One region of the Azospirillum sp. NS33 genome, then DNA from elsewhere that is predicted to be linked to it. Evidence: riboswitches for the same ligand, from Rfam matches in the RefSeq annotation. Region 1 holds a riboswitch; each other region holds the start of a gene.
What was found. Region 1 has a riboswitch for cobalamin ahead of AC6H2I_RS03430 (TonB-dependent receptor plug domain-containing protein). Riboswitches for the same ligand answer to the same signal wherever they lie in the genome.

Region 1 (7,289 bases):
CGCGCCGCCGGGCGTCGGGCTCGGTCAGCGACGGCCGGCCGAGCGTCGCCGTCACCTCGAGCATCGCGTTGAGGAGTTCCACCGCCTGGACCAGGTCGGTCGCCCGGGCGGCGTCGGCGGCGCTCAGGTCCGTCGCCATGATCCGGGCAAGATAGGCCAGGATCGCCTTGCGCAGCCGGTGCACCGCCTCGACCGGCGCGCCGGCGAGGATCGGCGCCTCGTCGTCGCCGGCGCCGCGCAGGCGGTGCTCCAGGTCCACCAGCGCGCCGCCGAGCAGGGCGGCGATCTCCTGGCCGAGATGAGCGGCCTCGAGCCGCGCCGCCTCGACCGCCAGCGCCGGCATGGCGATCAGGGCGGCGTCCAGGTGACGCGGCGCCAGGGCGGGCGCCTGGGGGCGGTCCGGCACCAGCCACCGCAGCAGCCGTGCGATCTGCGGGGTGACGCCGAGGAAGAGCAGCGCGTTCAGCACGTTGAACAGGGTGTGCGCGTTGGCGATCTGCCGCGTCACGTCGGCCGGTCCGGACAGGGCGGCCGTCAGGGCCCGGGCCGCGGCGGCCAGTTCGGCGATGAACGGGGTCCACAGCAGGGCCCCCGCGACGTTGAAGCCGAGGTGGACGAGGAACAGGCGGACCGCGTCGGGCGGCTTGCCCAGGGTGGCGAGGCCGGCTGTGACGCAGGTGCCGATGTTGGCACCCAGCGAGACGGCGATGGCGGCGTCCAGCCCCAGCAGCCCGTTGGCCGCCATGGTCATGGCGATGGCGATGGCGGCCGCCGACGACTGGACCACGGCCGTGAACAGCGCCCCGGCGAGGACGGCCAGCGGCACCGAGCGCAGGGTGCCGAGCAGCTCGACGAACGCCGGGTCGCCGCGCAGCGGCCGCATGGCATCGCCCATCACCGCCATGCCGTAGAACACCAGCCCGACGCCCAGGGCGCACAACCCGAGATCGCGGGTGCGCCGCCGCCGCCCGGCCAGCGCCACCAGAACGCCGGCCGCAACCACCGGCAGGGACAGCGCGCCGATGTCGAAGGCGATGATCTGGGCCGTCATGGTCGAGCCGATGTTGGCGCCGAGGACGACGCCGACCGCCTGCGCCGTCGTCATGAACCCGGCGGAGATGAACCCCACCAGCAGCACTGTGGTGACGGAGGACGAGTTGAGCACCGCCGTCACCCCCGCGCCGGTGAGCAGCGCGGCGAAGCGGTTCGCCGTCAGGCGCCCCAGCAGGTCGCGCAGGCTGTCGCCGGCGACCGTCTTGAGGGCCCGCGTCATCAGGTCCAACCCGAGGACGAAGAGGGCGAGGCCGCCCAGCAGCCCGGACCACACGTCGTACGCCATCGCTCGCCTTCCCCGGTTGCCGCGATCCTGGTTGCCGCAGGGGCAGCCCCAAACAGGTTGCCCGCACTTGCCCCGCCCAGGGGCGGGTTCGGCAAACCTGCAAAACCATGGAGTCCGCAGGTGTCACCGGGCCGGGCCCGTGGCCCGATCCGGTGAAACCGGCTTAGCACGGACCGCCCCCGCCCTCCATCGGTGCTGCGGCAGGACCACCCTTGGCAAGACCGGCCTTCGTGCGCTAAAGCTCGGTCCGACGGTTTCCGCGAGAGCGGATGAAAAGGGAACGCGGTGAGCCCCTCGACGGGGCGACTCCGCGGCTGTGCCCGCAACTGTAAGCGCAGAGCGCCCCGCCACGACGCCACTGGGAAACTGGGAAGGCGGCGGGGAGCGACGACGCGCAAGCCAGGAGACCTGCCGTCGAAGAGCGTCACGCGACCGTCGGACGGGAGGTTCCGATGGGACGGGAATCTCCGCGCCGAGCGGACCGTTGTGCGGTGGCGCCACCCGGGAGGGTGGCCGTCGGCCCTGTCCCGGCCCTGCCAAACCGTGCCAGGATTCCTGTTTCATGACGCATCGTGCCGCTTCCTCCGCCTGCCGGCCGCTCCGCTTCGCCGGGGTGAGCGCCCTCGCGCTGCTCGCCACGGCGCCGGCCGCCGCCCAGCAGGCGGCGCCGTCCGCCGCCACCGTCGTCGTTCCCACCCTGGTGGTCAGCGCCACCCGTCTGGCCACCGATCCGGACAAGGTGGGCAGTTCCGTCACCGTCATTCCCGGCAGCGCCTTCGACGCCGGTGGCAAGCCGGAGCTGTTCGACGCCCTGCAGGGCGTCCCGGGGGTCAGCCTGTCGCGCAACGGCGGCATCGGCAGCACCGCCACCGTGCGGCTGCGCGGCGCCGAATCGGCGCAGACCCAGGTGCTGATCGACGGCGTGCTGGTGAACGATCCGGCCAACGCCAACGGCGAGTTCGACTTCGACGCCATCGCCGTGACCGGCATCGAGCGGGTCGAGGTGCTGCGCGGCCCGCAGAGCGCGCTCTACGGCAACGACGCCATGGGCGGCGTCATCAGCGTCGTCACCACCGACGGCCGCGGGCCGCTTTCGGTCAGTGGGCTGGCCGAGCTGGGCAGCTACAACACGTGGCGCCTGTCGGCCGGCGCGCAGGGTGGCGGTGAGCGGTTCGGCTTCGCCGTGAACGCCACCACCCTGGGCACCGACGGCTTCTCCAGCTACCCCGCCGGCGACGAGGCGGACGGCGCCCGCGACCGGGCGGTCACCGGGCGCTTCCGGGCCGATCTCACGGACATCTGGTCGGTCGAGGCCGCTGCCGGCGTGTTCGACCTGCGCGGCGACTATGACGACGTCAGCGCCGACCGGCCCAACGTGAAGGACAAGACCCTGCGCTACGGCAAGGTCGACAACACGGTGTTCCTGCTGGACGGCCGGCTGGAGAACGTCGTCACCGTGTCGGGCAGCGCCACCGACCGCACCTTCGACGAGCCCAGCGGCTACACGCCCCACAGCGACTACAGCGGCCGGCGCTGGACCGTGGAGTACCGTGGCAACTACCGCTTCGACGGCGGCGACGTGATGACCGTCGGCGCCCTCCACGAGGAGGAGAGTGCGCGCATCGTCAGCGAAAGCGCCGGGCTGCGAATCGTCGGCGTCGACGACACCATCGCCACCGACGCCGTCTACGGCCAGTACCTGTTCGAGCTGTGGGACGCCCTGGCCCTGACGGTGGGGGTGCGGCACGACCGCAACGAGGAGTTCGGCGCCAAGACCACCGTGCGCACGGCCGCCGCCTACACCCTTGCCGGCACCGGAACGACGCTGCGCACCAGCATCGGCACCGCGGGCAAGGCGCCGACCCTCTACCAGCTCTTCGAGCCCACCTACGGCAACGCGTCGCTGTCGCCGGAAAGCAGCGTCGGCGCCGACGCCGGGGTCGAGCAGGCGGTGCTCGGCGGGCGCGGCACGGTGTCGGCGACCGCCTTCTGGAACCGCTTCAGCGACCTCATCGGCTTCGACGACACCTACCAGAACATCGAGGACGCCCGCACCTGGGGCGTGGAGGCGGCGGCGTCGCTGGCCGCGACCGACGCCCTGCGGCTCAACGCCAGCTACACGTTCCTGCGGTCCGAGAACCTGGCGACCAACCGCGACCTGCCGCGCCGCCCGCGCCATCAGGCGAGCCTCGGCGCGGACTGGCGGGTGACCGACGCGGCCGGCCTGTCGGCCACGCTCCGCTTCGTGGGCGAGCAGCTCGACAGCACCTACACCAACATCCGCAACGACGCCTTCACCGTGGTCGACCTTCAGGCCCGCTACGCCGTGACGGAGGCCGTCACGATCTTCGGCCGGGTCGACAACCTGTTCGATGCCGACTATCAGGAGGTGGCGCGCTACAGCTCGCCGGGGCGTGCCGTCTACGCCGGCGTGAAGGCGACGTTCTAGTGGCAACGCGGAGGGCCCCCATGGCGCGCATCGAGGCCGACGGCGTGCGCGTCGTCCTGGGCGGCCGCGAGGTGCTGCGCGGGGCGACGGTCGCCGCCGCGGCCGGCGAGGTGGTCGGCCTGATCGGCCCCAACGGCAGCGGCAAGACGACCCTGCTGGGGGCGCTGGCCGGGCTGGTCGACACCGTGGCCGGCGCCGTCCGCCTGGACGGCCGGTCGGTCGCCGCCCTGGCGCCGGAGGAGCGCGGCCGCCGCATCGGCTATCTGGAGCAGAACCCCATGACCCATTGGCCGCTGGCGGTGGAGCGGGTGGTGATGCTGGGGCGGGCGCCGCGCCGCGCCGGGCTGGGCGGGGAGACGGCGGAGGACCGGGAGGCGGTGGACCAGGCGCTGCGGCGCTGCGGCGCCGCCGCCTTCGCCGGGCGGCCGGTCACCGCCCTGTCGGGCGGCGAGCGGGCGCGGGTCATGCTGGCCCGCGTGCTGGCCGGCCGGCCCGAGGTGCTGCTGGCCGACGAGCCGGTGGCGGGCCTCGACCCCTACCACATGCTGCACGTGATGGAGCTGCTGCGCGCCCTGGCCCGGGACGGCATGGCGGTGGTGGTGGTGCTGCACGACCTCGCCCTGGCGATCCGTTTCTGCGACCGCCTGTGCCTGCTGGAGGAGGGTGCGGTGGCCGCGGCCGGGCCGCCGCACGCGGTCCTCGACACCGGCGACGCCGAGCGGGTGTTCGGCGTGCGGCTGCTGCGCGGGCCCGACTGGGCGATCCCCTGGAGCCGGACCGACGCCGGCACCGTGGGAATCGCGCCATGAGCGCCGCGGTGACCCTGGTGCTCGGGGGGGCGCGGTCCGGCAAGAGCCGCCACGCCGAGGAGCTGGTGACCGCCGCCCCGGGGCCGTGGATCTACATCGCCACGGCCGAGGCGCTGGACGACGAGATGCGGGCGCGGGTCCGCCTGCACCGGGAGCAGCGCGTCCCCGGCTGGACGACGGTGGAGGAGCCGCTGGATCTGGCCGGTGCGCTCGCCCGCCACGCCGGCCCGGGACGGGGCGTGCTGGTCGACTGCCTGACCCTGTGGGTCGCCAACCTGCTGGGGGCGGGGCGCGATCCCGGGGCGGCGACGGCGGACCTGCTGGCGACGCTCGACGGCGTCGCCGGCGAGGTGGTGTTCGTCGCCAACGAGGTCGGGCTCGGCATCGTTCCCGACAACGCCCTGGCCCGGGCGTTCCGCGACGCCGCCGGGCGTCTCAACCAGAGCGTGGCGGCGCGCGCCGGGCGGGTGCTGTTTCTGGTCGCCGGCCTGCCGATGACCGTCAAGGACACGACAACCGAGGGAGAACGACGATGACCGCGACGACCGACGACGAGGCGAACCGCCGTCACGCCGAAAAGATGAAGAAGGCCAAGGCGGTGCACGACCAGAGGGTGGCGGAGAAGACCGTCGAGAAGGGGCTTCTCATGGTCCACACCGGGCCGGGCAAGGGCAAATCGACCGCGGCCTTCGGGCTGGCCATGCGGGCGCTGGGGCGCGGCTTCCCCGTCGGCATCGTGCAGTTCGTCAAGGGGGCGTGGGAAACCGGCGAGGCGCTGGCGCTGCAGCGCTTCGGCGACCTGGCCGAGATGCACACCCTGGGCGAAGGGTTCACCTGGGACACCCAGGACCGCGCCCGCGACGTCGCCACGGCACGCCGCGCCTGGGACAAGGCCCTGGAGCTGATGGCCGACGAGCGGTTCCGGCTGATCGTGCTGGACGAGCTCAACATCGTCCTGCGCTATGACTACCTGCCGCTGGAGGAGGTGCTGGAGGCACTGGCCGCCCGGCGGCCGGGGCTGCACGTGGTGGTCACCGGGCGGAACGCCAAGCCGGCGCTCATCGAGGCGGCCGACCTGGTCACCGAGATGACCTTGGTGAAGCACCCCTTCAAGGCCGGCGTCAAGGCGCAGGAAGGGATCGAGTTCTGATGGCCGCGCGCGCGCTGATGCTTCAAGGCACCGGGTCCGACGTAGGCAAGTCCCTGCTGGTCGCCGGGCTGTGCCGGGCGTTGGCGCGCCGCGGCCTCTCGGTGCGGCCGTTCAAGCCGCAGAACATGTCCAACAACGCCGCCGTCACCCCCGACGGCGGTGAGATCGGGCGGGCCCAGGCGCTGCAGGCCCGCGCCTGCGGCGTGCCGCCCAGCGTGCACATGAACCCGGTGCTGCTCAAGCCGCAGTCCGACATCGGGGCCCAGGTGGTGGTGCAGGGCCGCGTGGCCGGCATCTCCCGCGCCGCCGACTACCAGGCGCGCAAAGGTGAACTGCTGGACGCCGTGCTCGACAGTTTCGGACGCCTGCGCGCCGAGGCCGACGTGGTGGTGGTGGAGGGGGCCGGCAGCCCGGCCGAGGTCAACCTGCGGGCCGGCGACATCGCCAACATGGGGTTCGCCCGGGCCGCCGGGGTGCCGGTTGTGCTGGTCGGCGACATCGACCGCGGCGGCGTCATCGCCAGCCTGGTCGGCACCCACGTGCTCCTCGACGCCGACGATCGGGCGATGGTGCGCGGGTTCCTCATCAACAAGTTCCGGGGCGATGTCCGGCTGTTCGACGGCGGGCTCGCCACCATCGCCCAGCGCACCGGCTGGCGCTCCTTCGGGGTCGTGCCCTGGCTGGCCGAGGCCGCGGTGCTTCCGGCCGAGGACGCGGTGGCCCTGGACACCTGGCGGGCGCGGCTGGGCGGCGCGATCCGGGTCGCCGTGCCGATGCTGTCGCGCATCGCCAATTTCGACGATTTCGATCCGTTGGCGCTGGAGCCGGCGGTGTCGCTCACCATGGTGCCGCCGGGCCGGCCGCTGCCCGGCGACGCCGACCTGGTGATCCTGCCCGGCACCAAGGCGACCATCGCCGACCTCGCCTTCCTGCGGGCCCAGGGCTGGGACACCGACCTGGTGGCGCACCGCCGGCGCGGCGGCCGCGTTCTCGGGATCTGCGGCGGCTACCAGATGCTGGGCCGCCGCATCGCCGACCCCGCGGGCATCGAGGGGCCGCCCGGCGCCGCCGATGGCCTCGGCCTCCTCGACGTCGAGACGGTTCTGAGCGGGCCCAAGGTGCTGACCGAAGCCGCCGGGTCCGACGCGGCGACGGGAGCCGCCGTCGCCGGCTACGAGATGCACATGGGGCGCACGGCGGGGGCGGACTGCGTGCGGCCGGTGCTGCGCCTGGACGGCGGCCGCGCCGACGGTGCGGTGTCGCCCGACGGGCGCGTCGCCGGCTGCTACCTTCACGGCCTGTTCGCGGCCGACGGCTTTCGCGCGGCCTTCCTCGAACGCCTCGGCGGCGAGGGCCCGTCCGGGCTGGCCTACGACGCCACCGTCGACGGCGCGCTGGACGGGCTGGCCCGGCGCCTGGAGGAGCACGCCGACGTGGCGGGGCTGCTGGCGGCCGCCGGATAGGCGGCCGGCGGGACCGTCACCCGGGCCCGGCCCCGGCTCCCGGCGCGAGCGGCCGTCCCAGGAAGAGGCGCGGCCCGCG
Region 2 (7,289 bases), on a different contig from region 1:
ATGGCCGCCCCGTCCCGGATGTAGTCGTAGGGCGGCTCAGGCAACGGGACGGTCCTCCGCGGTCAGCAGGCGGTCGAGGTCGGGGGCGAGGCGGGCCAGGGTGGCCGCCAGGGGTTCCGCGCCGTGGCGGCGGGCGAGGCAGAGGCGCTCCAGCGCCGCCACCACCGCCACCGCCCCGGCCGGGGACAGGCCGGGGCGCAGCGGCGTGGCGCCCGGCGCCGCCTGCACGGCGACGTCGTAGAGCCCGTCGCGGGCGGTCAGGGTCAGCGGGGCGGCGGCGGGGTGGGCGCAGCCCTTGGCGCAGCCGGAGACGTGGATCGCCGCGCCGGCGCCCACCAGGGCCGGGGCGGCGGCGCACAGCGCCAGGGCGTCGGCGTGGGTGTCGGTGGTGCCGACGTCGCAGCCGCCGGCGCCGCTGCACGCGGTGAGCGCCAGGCGCGGGTCGGCGGGGTCGATGATGCCCCCGGCGGTCCGCGCGGCGGCCGCGGCCTCCGCCCCGGCGCCGGCCAGCAGCAGGGCCCGCCAGGGGGTGAGGCGCAGCTCTCCGGCGCCGGCGGCGTCGGCCAGCCGGGCCAGCGCGTCGAGAGCGGCGGCGTCGAGTCGGCCGAACGGAAAGGCGACGCCCAGCCAGCCGGGCTGCACGCCCAGCACCGCCCGCGGCCCGCGCGGCGGCGGGGCGGTGGCGGCCAACGGCTCGAGGCCGGGCACCCGGGCGCGCAGCGCGGCGGCGCCGACCGCCGCGACCAGCCCGGCCATGCGCCGCGGCGGCTCGGCCAGGGTGGCGCGCAGCTCCAGGAAGGCGAGGGCGGCGCCGGCGCCGACCGCTGCCACCGCGGCGGGCGTGCACAGGCCCAGTGCCGCGGCGTCGCCCAGGGCGCCGCCGGCGGCGACCCGCAGGCGCGGCCCCTGGGGCGTCGCGACGGCGTCGAAGCGCAGATCGGTGCGGGCGTCGGCGAGATGGCCGCGGCCGCCGCCGTCCACCACGAAGCCGAACTTGGGCGGCAGGCGGTGCAGGGCCGGGTCGGAGGCCAGCCGCGCGTCGAGGGCGAGCGCGCAGGGCCGCACATCCAGCACCGCGTCGCCGTCCAGCCCGGCGGTCGGGCTGGCCAGGACGTTGCGCACCGCCTCGCTGGCGGTGTCGGCGGCGACGTAGCCGAGCCCGGCGAGCGCCGCCGTCAGCGCCGGCATGGCGGCGGGCGGCACGCCGCGGATCTGCAGGTTGCCGCGGTGGCTGAGATCGATGCGGCCGTTGCCGTGGCTGTCGGCCAGCGCGGCGATGCCACGGGCCGCCCCGGCCGGCAGCACGCCGGCCGGCACCCGCACCCGCACCAGCAGGCCGTCGGCCACCGCCATCGGCGCCAGCACGCCGGGGCAGGCGCCGCGCCGGCGCGGCGGGTTGGCGCGGACCGGGGCGCCAGGGACCGGGGTGGCGCTCATGACAGGGATTCCTTGCGCTGGCGCAGCTCCACCGGGGTGGCGTTGCGCCGGGGGTGCCAGAGGCCGCGCGCCAGCGCCTCCTCCAGGCGGTCGAGGATGTGGGCCGCGGCCGCGGGGTTGGCCTCGCTGAGGAAGCCCCACACCGCCGCATCCTCCACATAGGCGCCGTGCAGGGCGTCGAAATGATGGTCGCCCACCGCCCGGGTCGTCGCGGCGAAGGCCAGCAGGGTGTCGGCCGTCACCGCCATTTCCGCGGCGCCCCGGTGGCCATGGCGCATCATGCCGGCGATCCAGCGCGGGTTGACGGCCCGGCCGCGCAGGGTGCGGGCGATCTCCTCGCCCAGGGTGCGGACGGTGACCCGCTCCGGCTCGGCGCTGTCGAGGTGGTAGAGGGCGGGGTCGGCGTCGTCCAGCGACGCGGCGGCCGAGAAGCCGCCCTCGAACTGGTAGTAGTCGTCCTGGGACAGCACGTCGGACTCGCGCTGGTCCTGGTGGTGGACCAGCGCGTCGGCGGAGCCGACGCGGCGCCGGAACCGGGCCGGCAGGGCCACCCCGTCCAGCCCGGCACCGTAGGCGTGGCAGCCGCCGTCCAGGTAGGCGGTGCCGAACGACGCCCGGTCGCGCCAGTCGCCGCGCGCCACCATGTCGGACAGCGCGGTGCCGTAGCCACCCGGCGCCGCGCCGAAGACGCGGGCGCCGGCGTCGCGCCGCGCCGCCGCGGCGTCCTGGCCACCGGCCGCCAGCTCGGCCGTTTCCTGCCGCACCGCGGCGGCCAGCGGGTTGACGTCGTCCCCCTCGTCGAGCGCGGCGACGGCGCGGGCGGCCTGGTCGAACAGCGCGATCTGCTGGGGAAAGACGTCGCGGAACAGGCCGGAGATGCGCAGGGTGACGTCGACCCGCGGGCGCCCCAGCACCGCGGCCGGCATGATCTCGATCCCGGTGACGCGGCCCGAGCCGCCCTCCCACACCGGGCGCACGCCCAGCAGCGCCAGGGCCTGGGCCAGTTCGTCGCCGCCGGTGCGCATGGCCGGCGTGCCCCAGGCGTCGACCACCAGACGGCGCGGCCACTCGCCGTGGTCCTGCAGGTGGCGGGCCAGCAGGGCGTCGGCCGCACGCCAGCCCAGCGTCCACGCGGCCGGCGTCGGCACGGCGCGGGGATCCAGGGCGAACAGGTTGCGCCCCGTCGGCAGGGCGTCGGCGCGCCCGCGCGCCGGGGAGCCGCCGGGGCCGGGGGCGACGAAGCGGCCGTCCAGCCCGGCCAGCAGGGCCGCCGTCTCCGCCGCCGCGCAGCCGTCGACCGCCGGGCCCAGCTCCGCCGCCACGGCGGCGAGGACGGCGGCGGTGGCGGCCCACGCCGGCGGGCACGGGCGGGTGCCCGCCACCAGCTCCACCGCCAGGGCGTCGAGGGCGGCGCGCACGTCGCCGACGGTGCGGCAGCGGGCGTCGGGCAGGGCCGGGCCGTCCCAGCGCGCGCCGGGGTCGGCGGTGAACAGGGTGCCGGTGGGCAGCCCGAGATCCTCGGCCAGGGCCCGCGGCAGGGCGGCGTCGGCGCCCGCGCCGCGGCGCCGCGGAAAGCGGGCGACCGCCGCCAGCAGCCGGGCCCGCGCCTCGGCCGCGGGGGCCGCGCCGAAGACGTGGAGCCCGTCGCGGATCTGCATCTCCTTGATGTCGCAGAGATGGGCGTCGAGGCGGGTCAGCACGGTGTCGTCGTCGTCGTCGGGCCGCAGGGCGCAGTCCGCCGCCACCCCGGAGCGCCAGGCGAGGTCGAGGATGGTGTCGCGCAGCACGCCCATCCGGCGCGGGTCGAGCCCGTCGGCCAGAGCGTACTCGTCGATCGCCTGCTCCAGCTCCTCCAGCGGCCCGTGCAGCCCGGCCTGGGCCGGCGGCGGGGTGAGATGGCCGACCAGCACCGCGCCGAGGCGGCGGCGCGCCTGCACCCCCTCGCCCGGGTTGTTGACGATGAACGGATAGAGGCAGGGCAGGGGCCCGCCGACGATCTCCGGCCAGCACCCCGCCGACAGCGCCACCGCCTTGCCCGGCAGCCACTCCAGGGTGCCGTGGGCGCCGACCTGGACGACGGCGTGGACGCCCAGGGCGTGCCGCAGCCAGAGATAGAAGGCGAGGTAGGAATGGCTGGGCGGGGTGGCCGGGTCGTGGTGCTGGGCGGTGGTGAGGGGGCCGTGGCCGCGGCTGGGCTGCACCGCCACCGCGACGTGGCCGCAGGGGACGGTGCGGAAGCGGAAGGCGCCGCCGGCGGCCAGCGGGTCGGCCGCCTCGTCCCCCCAGACGGCGGCGATGCGCGCCCGCGCGTCGCGGGGGGCGAGGCGGCGGTAGTCGGCAAGGCTCAGCGCCGCCGTCGCCGGTCCCCCGGTCAGGCAGCCCATCAGCGTGGCGCCATCGGCCGGCGGGGAGGTGACGGTGTAGCCCGCCCCGGCCAGGGTTTCCAGGATGCCCAGCACGCTGGCCGGGGTGTCGAGCCCCACCGCGCGGCCGACGCCGCCGCCGCCGGGATAGTCGGAGAGAACCAGGGCGAGGCGGCGGTCGGCGCGCGGTGTGCGCGCCAGCCGCACCCAGGCGGCCGCGCGGTCGGCGGCGGCGGCGACGCGGTCGGCGATCGGCCGGCTGGCGATCTCGGCGTATTCGAGGGCCGGATCGACGTCCAGCGGGGCCTTGAAGGCGACCGCCCCGGCGAGGATGCGCCCGTCCATCTCCGGCAGCACCACGTTCATGGCGAGGTCGGCGGGGCCGAGCCCGCGGACGGAATCGCGCCACGCCTCCTCCCGCCCGGTCGACAGCACCACTTGCAGCACCGGGACTCCGGCGGCGTCGAGGGGCGAGGCCCCGCCGTCCCCCGGGCGGGCCGAGAAGCCGGTGGCGTTGACCACCACCGCCGGCCGCAGCGCCCGCAGGGTGCGGGCCATCCAGGCGGCGGCGTCCGGCTCCTTCAGGGAGGAGACGTGGTAGAGGCGGGGGGCCAGGCCGCGCTGGGCCATCGCATCGGCCAGGGCGTGGACCGGGGCGAGGTCGCCGGCCTGAAGGTAGGCGCGGTAGAACACCAGCGCCGCCGCCGGCGCATCGGCGCCGGGGACGCCGGCTTCGGCTTCGGCTTTGGGGACGGGGGCGGAGGCGGGGGCGGCGGGGCGCCAGCCGTCGTGGACGCCGAAGCGCGGCACCGGCGCCGGCTGGGCGAAGGGCAGCGGCCGGCCGGCCAGGGTGGCGGCGCAGGCCAGCAGGTTCGCCATGTTGGCCGGCCCGCCCTCGGAGAAGTAGCGGTGCAGGCGCCGGGCCTCGGGGCCGGGCAGGGTGCCGTAGCCCTCCAGCCCCGGATCCGCGCGGGCGTCGCCGGGCAGCACCGCGAGGGGCAGGCCCGCCTCGCGGCACGCCGCCGCCACCGTCTCCAGCCCGTAGCGCCAGTACCCCGCACCGCCCATCAGGCGCAGCACCACCAGGCGGGCGTGGCGGACCACCCGCTCGACGTAGAGGTCGACGGACAGGGGGTGGCCGAGGGCGCCGAGGTTGGCGAGGCGCAGGGTGGGCAGGCGGTCGCGGCCGGCCGCCCACGCCGCGGCCAGGGCGCCGAGATCGCTGTCGGAGAAGGAGAGGACGACCAGGTCCGCCGGGCTGTGGGCGAGGTCCACCGCCTGCGGCCCGGCGTCCAGGTCGTCCTGGCGTGCGGCGAGCAGGTGCATCGGTCAGCCGGCGAGTGCCGCCTCCACCGCCGCCCGGTCGATGCCGGTCTCGGCGATCACCACCAGCCGGCCGTCGCGCGGCTCGCCGGCCCGCCACAGGCGGTCGAACCGCACCTCCAGGCGGGCACCGACGCCCTGCACCAGCAGCCGCATGGGCTTGCCCGGGACCTCCACGAACCCCTTGAGGCGCAGCACCCCGTGGGCGGCGGCGACGCCGCGCAGGCGCAAGGCCAGGGCCTCCGCGTCCGGCTGGGGCGCCAGGGCGACGACGAAGCTGGTGAAGTCGTCGTGGTCGTGGCCGTCCTCGGCGTCGTGGTGGCTGGGGCGGCCGTCCAGATCGTCCTCGGCCGCCGCGCCGAGGCCCAGCAGCACCCGCGGGTCGGCCCGCCCGCCGCCGGCGTGGACCAGCTTGGCCGGGCGGGGCAGCGCGGCGCGGATCAGCGCCTCCACCCGGCCCAGGGCGTCGGCGTCCACCAGGTCGGTCTTGGTGACGACGATGAGGTCGGCGCACAGGAGCTGGTCCTCGAACACCTCCTCGATCGGGGTCTCGTGGTCGACGGTGCCGGTGGCCGCGCGCTGGGCGGCGAGCGCGGCGGGGTCGGGGGCGAACCGCCCCTGCGCCGCGGCGGCGGCGTCGACCACCGTGACCACCCCGTCGACGGTGACCCGGGTGCGGATCGCCGGCCACTGGAAGGCCTTGACCAGGGGCTTGGGCAGGGCGAGGCCGGAGGTCTCGATGATGATGTGCTCGGGCGGGTCGGCGCGGCCCAGCAGGGCCTCGATGGCCGGCACGAAGTCGTCGGCCACGGTGCAGCACAGGCAGCCGTTGGCCAGCTCGATCACGTCGTCGTCGCGGCAGCCTTCGATGCCGCAGGCGCGCAGGATCTCGCCGTCGACCCCGACGTCGCCGAACTCGTTGACGATCAGCGCCAGGCGGCGGCCGCCGGCCTGCTCCAGCAGGCTGCGGATCAGGGTCGTCTTGCCGGCGCCGAGGAAGCCGGTGACGATGGTGGCGGGGACCTTGGATCGAATGGCCGGCGGGGCGACGGCCGGCGGAAAGGCGGCGTTCGACATGGACGGGCTCCTGCTCTCCGCCACACCCGGCGGGATGGATGGATTGGCGATGGCAGGTTTCCTGGCTCGCGGGTCGTCGCCCGCCCTCCGGCCTTCCCGGCCCGAGCGGGCCAGTGGCGTTGTGGAGAGAGAGGGGCTCGCCGCACACAGTTGCGGGGGCAGCCGCGGCCTCGGTCGGACGACCTCACCGCGTTCCCTGTTCCCCCGGACCACCCGGCCCGGAGGCACCATCGGCGCCCACTATGCAGCCCCCGCCGCGAATTGCAAGCACGCCACGGACGCGCGGCACCGCGGACGGTTTGTCCTCGATCCGGCCGGCGCCACCGGGGAGAGTGTCCGGCAGCGCGGAGGCGGCCGCGCCCGACGCCGGCGCCGGGTCGGACGGGGACGGCGGCGGACCGGCCGGATGCCGCGGCGGGCGGCGCCCCCGACCTGAGCATGGATCGCCCGGAATGGATCCGCTGAGCGACGCGATCGCGCTGCTCCGGCCAAGCACGGCCAATTCGCCCGGGCCAACGGCGTGGCCGTGCCCGCCCCGATCACCAAGCCGTCGGGCGGCGTCCGGCCCGGCGCAACCTGCGGACCCGATGGTTTTGCGTGGTGTCCGAGCCCGCCCATGGGGGGGCGGAGCTCGGGAACCCTGCTCAGGACCGCCCCGGCCCGGGCGGAGCGGCCGCGCGCAGCACGCAGCCCAGCGGGGGCGACGGACCGACGCCTTCCCGCCCGTGGCGGATCGACGTGGCGCCGTCCGGCGACCGCTCGAGGACGAGGTCGCGATAGTCCACGATCGCGGGATGGGTGAGCGCGATCGGCCGATGGTGGGTCGCGGTGACCACCAGCACCATCGCCCCGGCGCGTTCGGCGGCGGCGATCCCGGCCGCCGAATCCTCCAGCACGAGGCATCGGTCCGCGGTCGTGCCGAGCCGTTCGGCGGCGCGCTGGAAGCCGTCGGGAAACGGCTTCCCGCGCGCCACGTCCTCGGCCGTGACCAGGAGCGGCGGGGCGGGCAGACCGGCCGCCGCGATCCGGCGCACGGCGAGCTCCCGGGGCGCCGAGGTGACGATCCCCCACCGCCCCGGCGGCAGGGCG
Region 3 (7,289 bases), on a different contig from region 1:
CTTCGCCACCCAGGGCATGCGGGTGCGCGGCCACGCCTTCGTCACTTTGAAGGCCAAGGCCGACCAGGCGAAGATCCGCACCTTCCGGGAATGGATGTTCGCGGAGATGAGGACCGGCCGGCAGGCCGCTGAACAGCTCCTCGCCGCGCCACGCTGAGGGCCGGGCGCCGCGGCGCTGGCGTCCCCGCACCCCGCACGTTATGATATAACATAACGACAACGGGCGGAGGCGGTCACGAATGACGGACGACCAGTGGGGCGGGGACCTGCCGGACGACCTGCCGGACGACCTGCCGGACGACCTGCCGGACGACCTGCCGGACGACCTGGGCCCGGCGCTGGACCTCGTGCGCGGGGTCTGGGGCGAGGCGCGGACCGGCCGGGTCACGCGCCAGGCGCTGGCCTGGGCCATGATGATCGAATCGGTGGGGCACCTGGCCGCCACCCAGGGCGCGGCGGCCACCGCCGGCCTGCTCGACCGGCTGGGCGATGCCGTGCGCACCGCGCCGCGGCACGAGCCCGGACCGCTGCAATGACCGGCGCCCGGAACACCCGCATCGTCGACGCGCTGTCGTGGCGCGAGGCCCGGCCGGTGCTGCGGCATCCCAAGTTCTTCGAGGGGTTCCACGACTTCCTGCGCGGGCGGCCGTTCGACTACCGGGCGCTCGACGGCTGGGCGACGCTGGACCAGCACCGCTACGAGAACGGCCGGGAACTGGCGGCGGAGTGCCGCGCCGGCGGGGTGGTCGTCCGCTGGACCGACCGCAGCCGCGTTCCCCGGTCCCTGAAGGCGGTGGTGATGGCCCGCGCCCGCGCCCGCCGCGCCGCGCCGTGACGGTCGCACCCCTTGCGGCGCACCGGAGCGTTGCGGCACACTTCGGCCGCTTTGCCGTTCCAGCCCCGGGTGCCATGATCCCGCCCACCCCCCGGCCCGCCGCGCTCGCGGCCCTTCTCGGCTGCCTGGCCCTGTCGGGGACGGCCGCGGCCCACCCCCATGTCTGGATCGACGCCACCGCGGTCTTCCACTTCGATTCGCGCCAGCGGTTGGCCGCCGTCGAGACCCGCTGGCTGTTCGACGACGTCTTCAGCGTGTACGAGGTGGAGGGTCGCGACGCCGACGGCGACGGCCGTTTCGCCTCCGACGAACTGCAGCCGCTGGCCGACGAGACCGCGGAGCGCCTCGCCGGGTGGGGCTATTTCAGCCTGCTCAAGCACGGCGACCGGCGGCTGGAGCTGGGGCCGGCCACGGTGGCGCGCATGCGCTTCGAGGGCGGCCGGCTGGAATTCAGCCTGACCCTGCCGCTGGCCGCACCGCTGGTGGCCGACGGCCCCCCGCTGCGCTTCGCCATGTTCGACCCGTCCTTCTACATCGACATCGCGCCGCCGGTGGAATCGCCGGTCCGTCTCGCCGGGACCGTGCCCGCGTCGTGCCGGGCGACGCTGGACCGCGTCGCCGACCGGGAGCAGGGCTTCGTGCCGGACGAGGTGGCGCTCGACGCCGACCCCGACCCGGCGCAGCCGGAGGACAGCCTGGGTGCGGCCTTCGCCGACTGGATCGTGCTGTCCTGCGGGGACCGCCCGTGACCGGCCGGGGGCGGGCCGTCGCCGTCGGTCTGGGTCTCGTCCTGCTGCTGGGTGCCGCCGTCGCCGCCCTGGAGCCGGGCGCCGTCTGGGCGCAGGCGGCGGCCTGGCTGCGCCACTGGCAGGGCGATCTGCACCGCGCCCTGGTTGCCGCGCTGCGCGCCGTCCGCGACGAGGGGATGGTGGCCGCGGGCGGGCTGGCCGCCGCGTCCTTCGCCTACGGCGTGGTCCACGCCGCCGGGCCGGGCCACGGCAAGGCGGTGATCGCCGCCTATGTCCTGGCCGACGGGCGGCGGCTGCGGCGCGGCCTGGCGCTGGCCTGGGCGGCGTCGCTGGCGCAGGCCGCCACCGCGGTGGTCGTGGTCGGCATGGTGGTCTTCGTCCTGGGCGCCGCGGGACGCGAGGCGCGGCCGGTGGCGGAGATCCTGGAACGGCTCGGCTACGGCCTCACCGCGGCGCTCGGCGCGGCGATGGTCTGGTCGGCCCTGCGGCGCCCGCGCCACGGCGCCCTCGGCCACGTCTGCGGCCACAGCCACCATGATCACGACCATCACCACGACCATTCCGGTGGCCCGGGCTGCGGTCACGCCGTGGCGCCGCCGGCCGGGGCCGGACAGGGGTGGCGGCGTGCCGCGGCGGTGGTGGTTTCGGTGGGGGTGCGCCCGTGCAGCGGCGCCCTGGTGGTCCTGGCCTTCGCCCAGGCCATCGGGTTCTTCGCCGCCGGTGTGGCGGCGACCCTGGCCATGGCGGTGGGGACGGCGATCACCGTGTCGGCGCTGGCGGTGCTGGCGGTCGGCTCGCGCCGCCTCGCCCTGGCCGCCACGGCCGGCGACGCGCGCTGGGTCGGGCGCGTCGAAACGGGCATGACGCTGCTGGCGGGGACCGCCCTGCTGGCGATCGGCGCCCTCCTGCTGGCCGCGTCGCTGACGGCCCAGCCCGCGCCCTTCCGCTGACCACGGCGTTTGTGGTTTTGACGGCGCGACAATCTGTCGTATGCTGCCGGCCGTGAGGGTTTCCCGCAAGGGAACCAGAGGGAATCCGGTGCGGCAGGACCGCGGCGCGTCGACGCGCCGTCCCTGTCAATGCCGGGGCTGCCCCCGCAACTGTAAGCGGCGAGTCCGAGGCCATCCATGCCACTGGGAAACCGGGAAGGCGGGCCGCGGGCGCCCGAGCCGCGAGCCAGGAAACCTGCCCTCACCGGCCGTGGCCCGTCGGCGCCGCGACCGTTTCCGCCTGGACGCCGGGGTGAGCGTTGTGGGCTGTGGCTCGACGCGCCCCTTCGTGCGCCGGGCCGCCGCCGGTTCCCCTTTTGCGTCTCCCGCACCGGTCCCGCCGCCTTGCCGGCGGGCCACCGCATCGTCTTGGGAGATCGACCCGTGACCCGCCTGTTCCTTGCCGTTTCCGCCGCCGCCGCCGTCCTGGCCGGTGGCAGCGCCGCGCACGCGCATTTCCAGCTCATCTACACGCCCGACGTCCACCTGGCCCGGCCCGGCGACGTGCCGCTCAAGCTCATCTTCTGGCACCCCTTCGAGAACGGCCACGTCATGGACATGGGTGTGCCGGACTCCTTCGTCCTGGTCCACAAGGGCGAACGGACCGACCTGATGGACCGCCTCAAGCCGATCACCTTCACGGGCGCCGGGAACGCCGCCAAGGCCTACGACGCCACGGTGCCGGTCAAGCTGAACGGTGACTACGTGCTGGCGCTGGTCCCCGCGCCCTACTACGAGCCGAGCGAGGACATCTACATCCAGCAGATCACCAAGTCGTTCCTCAACAAGGGCGGGATTCCCACGGACTGGCAGGAGCCGGTGGGGCTGGCCACCGAGATCGTGCCGATGATCAAGCCGACCAACGTCATCGCCGGGTCGACCTTCACCGGGCGGGTGCTCGCCGACGGCAAGCCGGTGGCCGGCGCCGAGATCGAGATCGAATACATGGCGGCCGAGCCCGACATGGCGACCAACGCGCCGACCGCGCCGAAGGCCGCGCCGATGCCCGGCGGCGCGGTGGTCGTCGTCACCGGCGCGGACGGCGTGTTCACCTTCGGCATCCCCAGGGCCGGCTTCTGGGGCTTCGCCGCGCTGGGCGTCGGCCCGGCGACGGAACACGCCGGCAAGGAGCTGTCCCAGGACGCCGTCCTGTGGGTGCGCGCCTTCGACCTGAACTGAGCCCCCGGACGGAGCACGGCCATGCACATCGTGGACGGAGCGCTGTCGGCGCAGGTGGTGATCGGCGGCGCCGCGCTGGCGGTGGCGGGCGTCGGCTACGGCCTGCGCTCCCTGCCGATGGAGAAGATCCCGGCGGCCGGGGTGCTGAGCGCCACTTTCTTCGTGGCCTCCCTGGTGCACGTGCCGCTGGGGCCGTCCAGCGTGCACCTGATCATGAACGGCCTGGCCGGGCTGGTGCTCGGCTGGGCCGCCTTCCCGGCCCTGTTCGTGGGGTTGCTTCTGCAGGCGGTGTTCTTCGGATTCGGCGGGCTGACGGTGCTCGGCGTCAATGCCGTGAACATCGCCCTGCCGGCGGTCATCGTCCACGTCACGTGCCGCAGGGGGGTGGCCGCCGCCTCCCCGGCCGGCGCGGCGGTGTGGGGCGCGGTCGGCGGCGGCCTCTCCATCGCCCTGACCGCCGCCTTCGTCGCCCTCTCGCTGGCCCTGTCGGGCGACGCCTTCGTGGCCGCCGCCAAGCTGGTGTTCTTTGCGCACATTCCCGTCATGATCATCGAGTCGCTTCTGACCGCGGCCGCGGTGCTGCTGGCGCGCAAGGTGAAGCCGGAGCTGTTCGACGCCCTGGCGTCGCGCCCCGCATGGGAGGACCGTCATGTCTAGGCTGCTTGCCACGCTGGCCCTTGCCGCCGCCGTGCTGGGGGCGCCGGCGCCGGCCGCGGCCCACAAGGTGGTCGCCGCGGTCTACGCGGGAACCACGGTGATCGAGGGCGAGGTGGGCTTCTCCAACGGTGACACCGCCGCCGATGCCCTGGTCGAGGTCTTCGACGGGACCGGCGCCAAGCTGGGCGAGACCCGGACGGACGCCGACGGCTTCTTCACCTTCACCCCCGTCGGGCGCGTCACCCACGTCTTTCGCGCCGACCTCGGCGCCGGCCACGTCGTCGAGATCCACATGGACGCCGCGGAGCTGCCGGGCGCCGCGGCGGGTGCCGCCCCGGCTGCTGCCACCGCACCCGCGACCGCGCCTGGCGCGGCCGCCGCTGCGCCGCTGGGCGAGGAGCAGCGGGCGGCGATCGCCGAGGCGGTGCGGCGGGAGATCGTGCCGCTGCGCCGCGAGCTGGCCGCCTACAAGGAGAAGACCGACCTGCAATCGGTGCTGGGCGGGCTCGGCTACATCGCCGGCCTGTTCGGGGTCGGGTTCTATCTGGCGGCGCGCCGCCGTCTGGGGAGGACCTGAGGTGGGCCACGTCGTCTCGTCCGAGCGGCCGGAGTGGCGCGGCCTCGACCCGGTGGCCGCGGACGGCGTCGTCCGCCGCATCGACCCGCGGGTGCGCATTCTCGCCGCCACCGCGTTCGCCGTGGCGGTGGTCGCCTGCTCCGCCCTGCCGGTGCTGGCGCTCGCCCTCGGGCTGGCGCTGGCGGCGATGCTGCTGGCCCGGCTGCCGGCGGCGGCGACGCTGCGGCGCATGGCGGCGATGGACGCCTTCATCGTCTTCATCCTGCTGATGCTGCCCTTCACGGTGCCGGGCGACCCCATCCTCACCGTGTGGGGGGTGAGCGCGTCGTGGCAGGGGCTGGTCCGCGGCGTGGAGATCGCGCTGAAGGCCAACGCCGTGGTGCTGGCGCTGATGGCCCTGGTCGGCTCCATGTCGCCGGTCACGCTGGGCCACGCGCTGCACCGGCTGCGGGTGCCGGTCAACCTGGTGCACCTGCTGCTGTTCACGGTGCGCTACATCGACGTTCTGCACCAGGAGTACCGGCGCCTGCGCACGGCCATGCGCACCCGCGGCTTCCGCCCCGCCAACTCGCTCCACACCTTGCGCAGCTTCGGCTATCTGGTGGGCATGATGCTGGTGCGCGCCCTGGAACGCTCCGAGCGCATCCTCGCGGCCATGAAATGCCGCGGCTTTTCCGGGACCATCCCGCTCCTCGACGACCTCCACCTGGGGCGGCGCGACGCCGTGTTCGCCGGCCTGGTGGCGCTCGCCTGCCTCGCCCTGCTCACCCTGGATGGTCTCCATGGCGCCGTTTCTTGACCTCTCGGGCCTGCGCTTCGGCTATCCCGGCCAGCCGGTGGTGCTCGATGGGGTCGACCTGACCCTGGCCGCGGGCGAGCGGCTGTGCATCGTCGGCCCCAACGGGGCGGGCAAGAGCACCCTGCTGCACCTGGTGGTCGGGCTGCTGCGCCCGGCGGCCGGGCGCATCGTCGCCTTCGGCGCCGAGCGGCGCGGCGAGGCCGATTTCCATGAGGTGCGTTGTCGCGCCGGCCTGGTGTTCCAGGACCCCGACGACCAGCTGTTCTGCCCGACGGTGCTGGAGGACGTCGCCTTCGGGCCGCTCAACATGGGCCGGTCCCGGGCCGAGGCGGCGGCGATCGTCGAGGCGGTGCTGGACCGCCTGGGCCTGGCCCGGCTGCGCGACCGCGTCACCCACAAGCTGTCGGGCGGCGAGAAGCGCCTGGTGACCCTGGCCGCCGTGCTGGCCATGGAGCCCGACGTGCTGCTACTGGACGAGCCGACCAACGCCCTGGACGAGGCGACGACCGAACGGGTGGTGGCGATCCTGAACGCGCTGCCCCAGGCGATGATCGTGGTCTCCCACGACGCCGCCTTCCGCGACCGCGTCGCCACCCGCACCCTCCACCTGCGCGACGGCCGGCTGGTCGCGGCGGGGTAGGATCAGCGCCGGACGGATGCTCCAGGCACCTCGGTCGTCTGGTGCCCGTCCATCGCGACGCCGAACTGCTTTCGATAGGCGCCGGGCGGCAGGCCGGTCAGCTTCTGGAACAGCTTGCGGAACGCGGCCGGGTCCGAATAGCCGACATCCCAGGCGATGCGGTCGACCGGCGTCAGTGTCCGTTCCAGCGCCTGGCGTGCCTTGGCGACGCGGACCTGCTGAAGATACTCGACCGGCGTAAAGCCGGTTGCCGCGCGGAACCGGCGAAGGAAGGTGCGTGCCGTCATCCCCGCGGCCATCGCCAGATCGGCCACGCCGTGCACGCTCGCGGCATGGGCATGGATGTGATGCTGGCTTTGCCGGATCGCGTCGTCCCGGTGGTCGAGGCGGGCCACGAACTGGGCAAAGGGGCGCTGGCTGTGACGCGGCGGCTCGACCAGCAGGAAACGCGCGGTCGCCAGCATGGTCGCAGGGCCGAGCAGGCGGCCCACCAGGGTCAGGCCCAGATCGGCCCAGGCGAGGATGCCCCCGGCGGTCATGATGTCGCCGTCGTCCAGAACCATGTGATCCTCGGCCAGATGCACCTTCGGAAAGCGTTGCGCCAACTGCCTGGCAAAGGCCCAGTGGGTCGTGACGCGGCGCCCGTCGATCAGCCCGGTTTCCGCCAGGACGAAGGCCCCTGCGCAGACGGAACAGAGTGTCGTGCCAGCCGCATGCTGGTCGCGCAGCCAGCGTGCCGCGGCCGGCGTGGCGGCCATGTGTTCGGGCATGACGATGCTGGGCGGGGCGATCGCATGGGTCAGCCGGTGAGGCGCGCCGGGATGGCTGTCCCAGATGCACGTGACACCGTCATCCGTCGCCTCC

Region 2: it holds a riboswitch for cobalamin, as region 1 does, so the genes downstream of both, cobW (cobalamin biosynthesis protein CobW) here and AC6H2I_RS03430 (TonB-dependent receptor plug domain-containing protein) in region 1, are expected to answer to the same signal.
Region 3: it holds a riboswitch for cobalamin, as region 1 does, so the genes downstream of both, AC6H2I_RS25650 (DUF4198 domain-containing protein) here and AC6H2I_RS03430 (TonB-dependent receptor plug domain-containing protein) in region 1, are expected to answer to the same signal.

What each region holds. Positions count from the first base shown of each region.
Region 1 covers NZ_BAAKJB010000002.1:175,533-182,821, forward strand. Annotated here, with positions in the region: gene AC6H2I_RS03425 (Na/Pi cotransporter family protein) at 1-1,339, opposite strand, end outside; cobalamin riboswitch at 1,574-1,769, shown strand; gene AC6H2I_RS03430 (TonB-dependent receptor plug domain-containing protein) at 1,902-3,788, shown strand; gene AC6H2I_RS03435 (ABC transporter ATP-binding protein) at 3,809-4,597, shown strand; gene cobU (bifunctional adenosylcobinamide kinase/adenosylcobinamide-phosphate guanylyltransferase) at 4,594-5,133, shown strand; gene cobO (cob(I)yrinic acid a,c-diamide adenosyltransferase) at 5,130-5,747, shown strand; gene AC6H2I_RS03450 (cobyric acid synthase) at 5,747-7,210, shown strand; gene AC6H2I_RS03455 (GNAT family N-acetyltransferase) at 7,227-7,289, opposite strand, start outside.
Region 2 covers NZ_BAAKJB010000039.1:1,693-8,981, reverse strand. Annotated here, with positions in the region: gene AC6H2I_RS25575 (precorrin-8X methylmutase) at 1-44, opposite strand, end outside; gene cobG (precorrin-3B synthase) at 37-1,437, opposite strand; gene cobN (cobaltochelatase subunit CobN) at 1,434-5,126, opposite strand; gene cobW (cobalamin biosynthesis protein CobW) at 5,130-6,200, opposite strand; cobalamin riboswitch at 6,235-6,447, opposite strand; gene AC6H2I_RS25555 (HAD-IA family hydrolase) at 6,845-7,289, opposite strand, start outside.
Region 3 covers NZ_BAAKJB010000039.1:18,032-25,320, reverse strand. Annotated here, with positions in the region: gene gcvA (transcriptional regulator GcvA) at 1-157, shown strand, start outside; gene AC6H2I_RS25670 (hypothetical protein) at 240-536, shown strand; gene AC6H2I_RS25665 (hypothetical protein) at 533-835, shown strand; gene AC6H2I_RS25660 (DUF1007 family protein) at 910-1,584, shown strand; gene AC6H2I_RS25655 (nickel/cobalt transporter) at 1,581-2,534, shown strand; cobalamin riboswitch at 2,574-2,791, shown strand; gene AC6H2I_RS25650 (DUF4198 domain-containing protein) at 2,958-3,752, shown strand; gene cbiM (cobalt transporter CbiM) at 3,774-4,409, shown strand; gene AC6H2I_RS25640 (NikL family nickel/cobalt ECF transporter subunit) at 4,402-4,986, shown strand; gene cbiQ (cobalt ECF transporter T component CbiQ) at 4,988-5,785, shown strand; gene AC6H2I_RS25630 (energy-coupling factor ABC transporter ATP-binding protein) at 5,769-6,425, shown strand; gene AC6H2I_RS25625 (GlxA family transcriptional regulator) at 6,428-7,289, opposite strand, start outside.